2 regions of the Streptomyces cyanogenus genome follow, and region 1 is predicted to be linked to the other one. Evidence: riboswitches for the same ligand, from Rfam matches in the RefSeq annotation. Region 1 holds a riboswitch; the other holds the start of a gene.

Region 1 (5,272 bases):
GCCCCTCCACCCAGTCGTCCTTGTCCAGGCACCGCTGCCGTACCGCGTCGACGCCGGGCAGGACGTCGTCCAGCACCCAGTAGTCGCGGCCCTCGGTGGGCTTGCGGTAGGGCAGGACGGGCAGCGCGGCCGGCATGCGGGGCGGGGGCTGTGGGGACATGCGGCGAATCTAGGCGCGCGCCCGGTCTGCCTTCTCCCGAGGACTGGTCAACCTTCCGCCCGGGAACGCTCAATCTTTCGCCAACGGGCTTCGGTGATTCTTTACCCGCCGGCACCGAGACGAACGGCCTCGGCATCCGTACTGCTGTGCGTCGGAACCGCCCACGGGCGGGAACCCCTCAGCAGGAGGAACGGTGCGCTTTTCGCGGAACGCGACGGGAACGCTCTTCGTGGGCGGTGCGATGGCCCTGACCCTCACCGCCCTCGCCTACCCGGGCATGCTCGGCCTGGACAAGGTCTCCACCGCCCAGGACCGCGTCATCGCCAACACCCAGTGGGGACCGCTCACCGAGCAGGACCGGGACTTCGTGGTGAAGGTGCGGGCAGCGGGACTGTGGGAGTACCCCGTGGGTCAGATCGGCTTGCAGAAGGGCGGCTCCAAGTCGGTCATCACGGCCAGCCAGCACCTGATCGACGGGCACGCGGCCCTGGACACCACCTGCCGCAAGATCGCGCCGATGCTGAACATCACGCTGCCCAACGTGGCCAGCCCCCAGCAGCAGGGCTTCGTGAACACGCTGAAGTCGGACACCGGCAAGCAGTTCGACACCGACTTCGCCAACATCCTGCGGATGACGCACGGCTCGATCTTCAACGCGATCGCGAAGATCCGCTCCACCACCAAGAACTCGCTGATCCGGGCCCTCGCCGACCAGGCCAACGACACCGTGCTCGACCACATGACCGTGATGGAGAAGACGGGCCTGGTCGACTTCGACCAGACCCTCTTCCAGCAGACCACCCCGCCGAAGCTGCCCAACTCGGACCTGACCCCGCCGGCCCCGGCCCCCGGCCAGCCGGAGGTGGTGCTCACCCCGCCGCCGACCGCGACCTCCACCCCGGTGGACATCAGCGGCATCGTCGGAGGCGGCGCCCCGGCTGCGGGGGCGAGCCCGAACCCGGGCCCGACGGGGGGTTAGGCCAGCCACACGGTGGTGTCCGGCGGGAGGGTCCTGTCCGCCGGCAGGGAAGTGCTGGCCAGCAGGATCTCGCCCGGCGGCAGCCGGACCGGGTCCGCGCCGAGGTTGGTGACGTTGCGCCAGCCCTCGGTGCGGGCGAAGTCCAGCACGCCGGCGGGCGCGTCCGGCGTCCAGGCCAGCGTCTCCCCCTCCAGCAGCTTGCGGCGCAGCCGCAGCGCCGTGCGGTACAGCTCCAGCGTGGAGCCCTCGGCGCCGGCCTGCGCCTCGACGGCGTACGCCGCGAACGACGCCGGCTGCGGCAGCCAGCCCGCCCCGGGCCCGAAGCCGTACGACGGTCCGGTCGTCGTCCACGGCAGCGGCACCCGGCAGCCGTCGCGGCCCTTGCGGACATGGCCGGTCTGCTCCCAGATCGGGTCCTGGAGCACCTCGGTGGGCAGGTCGGCGACCTCGGGCAGGCCGAGTTCCTCGCCCTGGTAGAGGTACGCCGAACCGGGCAGCGCCAGCATCAGCAGGGTCGCCGCCCGCGCCCGGCGCAGGCCGGCCGCCGGGTCGACCGCGGGCGCGGTGCCGTGGGAGAGCAGCCAGGCGGCCGGGTCGGTGCCGGGCGGCAGCATGAGCCGGGAGGCGTGCCGTACGACGTCGTGGTTGGACAGCACCCAGGTCGCGGAGGCACCGGCGGTCCGGGCCGTGGCCAGCGAGGCGGTGATGACGTCCCGCAGTTCCTCGGCGTCCCAGCGCGTCTCCAGGTACTCGAAGTTGAACGCCTGGCCCAGCTCGTCCGGGCGGGCGTACAGGGCGCGGCGGGCGCCCGGCACCCAGGCCTCGGCGACGGCCGTGCGGGGCGGACTGTAGGCGTCGAGGACCTTGCGCCAGTCGCGGTAGATCTCGTGGACCTCGTCGCGGTCCCAGTACGGGTGGCTGCCCGGCGCCACCCGGGGCAGCGCCTCCTCGCCGGTCGCACCGATGTCGCCGACGTCCCGCAGCGGCTCGGTGAGGTCCTTGGCCAGGCCGTGGGCGACGTCGACGCGGAAACCGTCCACACCCCGGTCCGACCAGAACCGCAGGGTGGTGCGGAAGTCGGCGCGGACCTCCTCGTTCTCCCAGTTGAGGTCGGGCTGCTCCGGTGCGAAGAGGTGCAGGTACCACTCCCCGTCCGGCACCCGCCGCCAGGCGCTGCCGCCGAACACCGACTGCCAGTCGCTGGGCGGCAGTTCGCCGTGCGCCCCGCGCCCCGGCCGGAAGACGTAGCGCTCCCGGGCGGCCGAGCCGGGCCCGGCGCGCAGCGCCTCCTGGAACCAGGGGTGCAGGTGTGAGGTGTGGTTGGGGACGATGTCCACGACGACCTTGAGCCCGAGCCGGTGCGCCTCGGCGACCACGGCGTCGAAGTCGTCCAGCGTGCCGAGGCGCTCGTCGACCCCGCGCGGGTCGATGACGTCGTAGCCGCCGTCGGCGAGTTCGGAGGGGTAGAAGGGGCTCAGCCACAGGGCGTCCACGCCGAGCGCGGCCACGTGGTCCATCCGCTCGGCGATGCCCCGCAGGTCACCGAGCCCGTCACCGTCGGCGTCGGCGAAACTGCGCGGATAGACCTGGTAGATGACGGCCTGCCGCCACCAGTCGGGGTTCCTGGACGAGAGGTCCGGCGAGAGGTCTGCCATACGGGCTCCCAGGGAGACGGACGACGGTACGGAATCTGTACCCCGTCCACCTTGCCCGGAAAGGGAACGCGCGCTACGGCGCCACGCGCCCGGGCCGGCGAAGGGCGCACCGCCTTTGTGATCTTGCCGACCCGCGCCGGTGCGCGGCTATGCAGGAAACCGCGTGCCCGCCTACGGTGGGCGGGCCGTGGTGTTCGGGAAGTCGATGGGAAGTCGACGCGGCCCTCGCCACTGTGATCGGGGAGTTCCCGTTCCGTCCGGCATGCGCCGGGCCACTGGTCGTACGACCGGGAAGGCAGGGGCGGCGGGCGTGTGCACCCGTAAGCCAGGAGACCGGCCACGGCGCGTCACGAAGTGATCCACGAGGTGCTGGAGCGTGAACCCGATGGCCGATGCCGCGTCCTTCCGCTGGCGACGCGAGGACACCGTCAAGACGGTGGGGCTGATGGCGGTGATCGTCGCCCTGCACGTCGTCGCCTTCGGCATCCTGTACCTCCTGGTCGCCCCCCGCCACTACCAGGTGGGGACCGACGTGTTCGGGGTGGGCCTCGGTGTCACCGCCTACACCCTCGGCATGCGGCACGCGTTCGACGCCGACCACATCGCCGCGATCGACAACACCACCCGCAAGCTGATGGCCGACGGCAAGCGGCCGGTGTCGGTGGGGTTCTGGTTCGCGCTGGGGCACTCCAGTGTCGTCGTGCTGCTGGCGCTGCTCATCGCGGGCGGCACCTCGCTGGCGGGAAAGGTGACGGACGAGGGGTCCACCACCCACCAGGTGCTGGGCTTCCTCGGTACGGCGGTCTCCGGGACGTTCCTGTATCTCATCGCCGCCCTGAACCTGGTCGCCCTGGTCGGCATCCTCAAGGTGTTCCGGGCGATGCGCGCGGGGGCGTACGACGAGAAGGAGCTGGAGCAGCACCTGGACTCACGGGGGTTCATGAACCGCGTGCTCGGCCGGCTCACCAGGTCCGTGTCGCGCCCGGGGCAGATGTACCCGCTGGGCTTCCTGTTCGGGCTCGGCTTCGACACGGCCACCGAGGTGACGCTGATGGTGATGGCGGGCTCGGGCGCGGCGGCCGGGCTGCCCTGGTACGCGATCCTCTGCCTGCCCCTGCTCTTCGCCGCCGGAATGAGCCTGTTCGACACGCTCGACGGCACGTTCATGAACTTCGCCTACCAGTGGGCGTTCTCCAACCCGGTCCGCAAGGTCTTCTACAACCTCGCCATCACCGGCCTGTCCATCGCCGTGGCCTTCCTCATCGGCACCATCGAACTGGTCGGCGTCCTGCACGAGAAGTTCGGCCTGCACGACGACGTCACCGGCTGGATCGCCGGCCTCGACCTGGACAACGTCGGCTACCTCATCGTCGGCCTGTTCGTGGTGGTGTGGGCGGCGGCACTTGCGTACTGGCGGCTGGCCCGGGTCGAGGAGCGCTGGACGGCCTCCGCCACCGCCGCCGAGTAGTCAGCGGCGCACCGTCTCCAGGTAGAGCTTCACGTACCGGTCCGCGTCGACCTCCAGGGCCACGTCCACCAGGGCCCGTTCGCGGCCGCCCTCGTGGAGCTCGGACTCGCCCAGGCGGGGGCGGCGGTCGACGACGGTCTGGCCGCGGGTCGGGCCGGGGGCGAGGGAGACCTCGACCGGGAGGAGGCGGGTGGTGATGCCCGCCGGGTCGGCGACCGCGCACACCGCGCCGGCGTCGCCGAGACCGCCCGCCTCCTCCGCCTCCGGCGGCTCGCCCTGGTGGGCCGGCCGGTGCGCGAGCAGTTCGCCGGCCAGGCGGGTGCCGGGCTCGGCGCTGGTGCGCAGCCGGTGCACCTCGGCGCTGTCCACGACGACCTGCCGGAACACGTCCAGGCCGTACATGGTGATCGGCACCCCGGCGGTGAGCAGGATCGCCGCGGCCTCCGGGTCGTGCCAGACGTTGAACTCCGCGACCGGGGTGGCGTTCCCGGTGCTCACCGCCCCGCCCATGAACACGATCCGCTCGATGTTCCGGGTCACCTCCGGGTGGGTGCGCAGCAGCAGTGCGATGTTCGTCAGCGGCGCGGTCGGGACGAGGGTGACCGGGCGCGGGGAGGCGAGGATCTCGCGGTGCAGCAGGGTGACGGCGTCGACGGCCACCGCGGTCCGGGCGGGCGCGGGCAGGCCCAGGTCGCCCATGCCGTCGGCGCCGTGCACCGGGGCCGGGCGGGCGGGCTCCAGCAGCGGCCGCTCGGCGCCGCGCGCCACCGGGATGTCGGGGGCGCCCGCCTGTTCCAGCACGGTGAGGGTGTTGCGGACCACCCCGTCCACGTCGGTGTTCCCGGCCACGCAGGTCACCGCCCGCAGGTCGAGTCCCGGGTGGCGCACGGCGAACAGCAGGGCCAGGGCGTCGTCGACCCCGGTGTCGCAGTCGATGATCACGGGGATGGGCTGACCGGTCACGGCGGACTCCTTCCGTTGTGCCGACGATAGATCAGGCCGGGCCGCCG
Region 2 (5,272 bases), 2.4 Mb from region 1:
TGGCCGCCGGCCTCGATGAGCCGGTGGATCAGCTCGTCGCCGTTGTCGGGGTACCCCTCGACCACGTACCCGGCGTTCCGGAGCGCGTCCAGCACCCGTACCGCCGACGCGGGCGTGTCCAGGCCGACCGCGTTGCCGACCCGGGAGTGCTTGGTCGGGTACGCCGTGAAGACCAGGGCGATCCGCTTCTCGGCGTTGGGCTTGTGCCTCAGCCGGGCGTGCCGGACGGCGATCCCGGCCACGCGGGCGGCCCGCTCCGGGTCGGCGACGTACACCGGGACCTCGTCGGGGCCCTGCTCCTTGAAGGAGAACGGTACGGTGATCAGCCGGCCGTCGAACTCCGGGATCGCGACCTGCATCGCCGCGTCCATGGGGGACAGGGCCGCGTCGGACTCCTCCCACGCGGACCGCGAGGAGGTCAGGCACAGCCCTTGCAGCACCGGGACGTTCAGGTCGGCGAGCGCGCCGATGTCCCAGGACTCCTCGTCGCCGCCCGCGGAGGCCTGGGAGGCGTGCGTGCCGCCGGCCGCCAGCACGGTGGCCACCAGCGCGTCGGCCCGGCCCAGCAGCTCGTACAGCCCGGCGTCCGCGCCGCGCAGCGAACCGCAGTACACCGGAAGGGCGTTGGCGCCCTGCGCCTCGATCGCCTCGCACAGGGTGTCCACGAAGGCGGTGTTCCCGCTCAGTTCGTGCGCCCGGTAGAACAGGACGCCCACGGTCGGGCGGTCGCCCCGGACCTCGTACGCGCCGTGCACGCCGAACTCCGGCATGCTGCGCGGCTCCTCGAAGCCCTCACCGGTCAGCAGCACGGTGTCCGACAGGAACCGGGACAGCTCCAGCAGGTTCGCGGGGCCGCCCTCGACCAGGTACTTCAGCGCCTCCGCGACCACACCGGCCGGCACCGACGACTCGGCCATCAGCTCGGCGTCCGGCACGGCCTCGCCGCCCAGCAGCACGGTCGGGATGCCGGCCGCCCGCAGCGCGGCCAGCCCGTCCTCCCAGGCCCGCTTGCCGCCCAGCAGCCGTACGACGGCGACGTCCGCGCCCTCGATCAGGCCCGGCAGCTCCTCGGCGACGTCGACCCGGGTGGGGTTGCCGATGCGGTAACCGGCGCCGGAGGCCCGGGCCGCCAGCAGATCCGTGTCGGCGGTCGACAACAACAACACTGTGCTCATGCGGGCGCTCCCGGTGGAATGAAAGGCAGTCCTTGCGGCGCGCCCGACTCGATGAGCCGCCAGAGCGCGTCCGTGTCCGCGTGCTGTTCGATCAGGTCGCCGAGCCGGTCGAGCTGCTCCTCGCGCAGCGCGGCGAAGCAGGTGTCCGGCGCGGGCACGAAGCGGCGGCCCGCGGCGGCGGCCACCTCGCGCAGGAAGGCCCGCCGGAAGCCGTCCGACTCCAGTGATCCGTGCCAGTGGGTCCCCCAGGTCCGGCCGACCCGGCAGCCGTCCAGGAAGGGTTCGCCGCCGTCGACGGTGGCCACGCCGTGGTGGATCTCGTAGCCGCCCACGGGTTCGCCGAGGGCTTCACCGCTCGGCCGGGTCAGGGTCTTCTCGCGGGCGAAGCGCACCCGGACGGGCAGCACGCCGAGGCCGGGGACGGCTCCGGCGCGGGACTCGACCTCGTCCTCGATGTGCTCGCCGAGGATCTGGAAGCCGCCGCAGATGCCGAGGACCGGGCGTCCTTCCGCGGCCCGCCGGACGAGGGCGTCGGCCAGCCCCCGCTCCCGCAGCCACCGAAGCGCGCGTACGGTCCCGCGGGTGCCCGGGACCACCACGAGGTCGGCGTCCGCCAGCTCCTCCGGCCGGTCCACGAACCGCACCACGACACCCGGTTCGGCCGCCAGCGCGTCCACGTCGGTGAAGTTGGACATCAGCGGGATCGCGCACACGGCGACTCGCAGCACGTCCTCACCGACCGGGGGAGCGACCGCGGACTCGCGGACCGTGCCCCGCAGCGACACCCTCAGCCCGTCCTCCTCGTCGATGCCGAGCCCGTGCCGGAAGGGCAGCACGCCGTACGTCCGCCGTCCGGTGAGGTCCCGGAGCATGTCCAGGCCGGGCTCCAGCAGGGAGACGTCGCCGCGGAACTTGTTCACCAGGAAACCGGCGACCAGCTCCTGGTCCTCCGGCGAGAGCAGGGCGACCGTGCCGAAGAAGGACGCGAAGACACCCCCGCGGTCGATGTCGCCGACGACGAGCACGGGCAGCCGCGCGTTCCGCGCGATCCCCATGTTGACGATGTCGGTCCGCCGCAGGTTGATCTCGGCCGGACTGCCCGCCCCCTCACAGATCACCGCGTCATACGTGCCCCGCAACTCGGCCAGGCAGTCCAGCACCGTGCCCAGCAGCCGCTGCTGGCGCCCCCCGTGGTACCCGCGCGCGCTCAGCTCGCCCACCGGCTTGCCGAGCAGCACCACCTGGCTGCTCTGTTCGCCGCCGGGCTTGAGCAGCACCGGGTTCATCAGCGCGGTCGGCTCGATCCGGCAGGCCTGGGCCTGCATCGCCTGCGCCCGGCCGATCTCGGCGCCCTCGCGCGTCACGAACGAATTGAGGGACATGTTCTGCGCCTTGAACGGCGCGACCTTCACCCCCTGGCGGACCAGCCAGCGGCAGATGCCGGCCGTCACGACGCTCTTGCCGGCGTCGGAGGTGGTGCCGGCGACGAGGAGACCACCGTTCACTTCCCGCGTCCTTTCAGGAGTCGGCGCGCGGCGAGCGTGCCGCCGAGGGCGAGCAGGCCGACGCGGCGGGAGAGCCGTACGGCCCGGTCGATGTCGGTGACCCGGACCGGCCGTCCGGTGGCGCCGTTGAGCACCGGGCGGTGCTCGACCCGGCCGCCGTAGGAGAGCGTCCCGCCCAGGCGGACGCCGAGGGCGCCCGCGAAGGAGGCCTCCACGGGCCCGGCGTTGGGGCTGGGGTGCTTGCGCGCGTCCGCCTTCCAGGCGCGCAGGGCCCCCCGCGGATCCGGTCCGGCCGCGGCGGCGAGTACGGCGGTCAGCCGGGCCCCCGGCCAGCCGGCGACGTCGTCGAGGCGGGCGGAAGCCCAGCCGAAGCGCCGGAAGCGGGCGGACCTGTGACCCACCATCGCGTCCAGCGTGTTGACCGCCCGGAACCCGAGGAGCCCCGGAACTCCGGCCACCGCGCCCCACACGAGGGCGCCGACGACGGCGTCGGAGGTGTTCTCGGCCACCGATTCGACCACGGCCCGGGCGATGCCGTCGGCGTCCAGCGCCTGCGGGTCCCGGCCGCACAGATGGGGCAGCCGCGCCCGGGCCGCCTCGACGTCCCCGGACTCCAGGGCACGCCCGATGGTGCGGGCCTCCCGGGCGAGCGAGGTGCCGCCCACGACGGCCCAGGTGGCGGCGGCGGTCAGCGCGACGGAGGCGGTACGGGAGGGGCGCACGGCACATGAGGCCAGTGCGCCGAGCGCGACGGCGCCACCGGCGCACACGGCGGTGTGCAGGGCGCCCCAGCCGCGGTGGTCGTGCCACAACGCGCCTTCCACGGCGCCCGCCGCCCGGCCGAACGCGGCGACGGGATGCCCGCGGCGCGGATCGCCGAGAAGCAGGTCCCCGAGAACGCCGGCGGCGGCGCCGTACGCGTATGTGCGATCGGCACCCATCGGCTCAGCCGGCCGTGGGGACAGGAACGGGCCTGGTACTGGTCCTCGATCGGCAGCCGAGCATGGCGATATGTGTCCTCACTCAGGGTGTCCGCGCCCTGGTTCGACGTGAATCGGCGGTGAGAGTTCCTGGCTCCCGGGGTTCTTCCCCGGTGACAGTGGCGGGACCGCGCCGGATTCGCACCGGCTTCCTCTCCTGCCGCCGTACATGGCCTGGGCAGTCCACCACGGGCCCGGAACGGCAGTCAACTTGCCTTTGACCTGGGACGCCGGACTGTGCTGAGGCCCACATCGCCGGCACGCGGGACGGCGCCGGACGACCGGATCGCGTCGAAATCCCCTCGCCGGGAGGCAACTCGACGGCCGGCTTCGTCCACGCGGACGGCTCCGGAGCACCGCGGACATGCGTCAGCCCTGCCGGTCCCGCTGGAGCGGTGAACCGGCAGGGCCGACGTGGTGGATCAGGCCGTCAGGGCTTGGCGACGATCAGGTAGATGCCGTACGCCACCGCCGCGGCACAGGCCGCGAAGCAGACGTACGCACCGGTCACGGCCAGCGCGGCCGACCCGCCCTGGGCCGCGGCCTTCTCGCGGCGGGACAGGCCGTTGACGCCGAGGGTGAACAGGGCCACCAGGCCCACCGTGAACGCGAGGCTGACGCCGAAGACGGAGCCGAGGGCCGCCCAGTCGATCTTCATGGGGATGCTTCCTTCAGTAACCGTGTGCTCGGGGTCAGACCGCGGCGGCCGGCGGGGCGGCCGGGGCGGGGGCCGGCTCGGTGGCCGGGGCCGGGATGGTGGCCGTCAGGTCCTCGGTGACCGTGCCCGTGGGGGGCGGGGTCACGGCGGCGATGGCGGCGGTGACCACACCGGCCGGCTCGCCGGTCTCCTCGACCACGTTGGTGTGGTCGACGACCTCGCGGCGGGAGATCTTCCAGATAGCGGCGCTCCCGGCGACGAGGAAGACGGCGACGGCGGCGGTGCCCCAGTCACCCAGGCCGGTGACCGACTCGGCACCCGCGCCGACCAGCGCGGCGGCCGGCAGGGTGAGCGCCCAGGCGACGAACATGCGGGTCGCGGTGGACCAGCGGACCACACCGCCCTTGCGGCCGAGGCCCGCGCCCATCACCGAGCCGGAGACGACGTGCGTGGTGGAGAGGGAGAAGCCGAGGTGCGAGGAGGCCAGGATGGCGGTCGCGGCGCTGGTCTGCGCGGCGAAGCCCTGGCGCGGCTCCAGGTCGGTCAGGCCCTTGCCCATGGTGCGGATGATGCGCCAGCCGCCGATGTAGGTGCCGAGCGCGATGGCCAGGCCGGCGGAGAGGATCACCCAGGTGGGAGGGTTGGAGCCGGGGGCGAGGGAGCCGCCGGCCACCAGGGCGAGGGTGATGATGCCCATCGTCTTCTGGGCGTCGTTGGTGCCGTGGGCCAGGGAGACCAGGCCGGCGGAGGCGATCTGGCCGACGCGGTAGCCCTTGCGGGTGGCCTCGCCGTCCGCGCCGCCGCCGATGCCGTAGGAGAACCGGGTGGCCAGCAGCGAGGCCAGGCCCGCCACGATCGGCGCGGCGACGGCCGGCAGCAGCACCTTGGTGACCAGGACGTCACCGTGGACGGCGCCGAAGCCGGCGGAGGCGACGGTGGCGCCGACCAGGCCGC

Evidence for each region. Region 1 has a riboswitch for cobalamin ahead of nicT (Nickel transporter NicT). Riboswitches for the same ligand answer to the same signal wherever they lie in the genome.
Region 2: it holds a riboswitch for cobalamin, as region 1 does, so the genes downstream of both, S1361_RS10150 (cobalamin biosynthesis protein) here and nicT (Nickel transporter NicT) in region 1, are expected to answer to the same signal.

Annotation. Positions count from the first base shown of each region.
Region 1 is NZ_CP071839.1:4,651,484-4,656,755, reverse strand. It holds gene S1361_RS20920 (DUF6445 family protein) at 1-160, opposite strand, end outside; gene S1361_RS20915 (DUF4142 domain-containing protein) at 390-1,139, shown strand; gene S1361_RS20910 (glycoside hydrolase family 13 protein) at 1,136-2,794, opposite strand; cobalamin riboswitch at 2,966-3,150, shown strand; gene nicT (Nickel transporter NicT) at 3,180-4,262, shown strand; gene S1361_RS20900 (nucleoside hydrolase) at 4,263-5,225, opposite strand.
Region 2 is NZ_CP071839.1:2,275,527-2,280,798, reverse strand. It holds gene cobN (cobaltochelatase subunit CobN) at 1-1,175, opposite strand, end outside; gene S1361_RS10155 (cobyric acid synthase) at 1,172-2,680, opposite strand; gene S1361_RS10150 (cobalamin biosynthesis protein) at 2,677-3,621, opposite strand; cobalamin riboswitch at 3,726-3,863, opposite strand; gene S1361_RS10145 (hypothetical protein) at 4,091-4,318, opposite strand; gene S1361_RS10140 (inorganic phosphate transporter) at 4,353-5,272, opposite strand, start outside.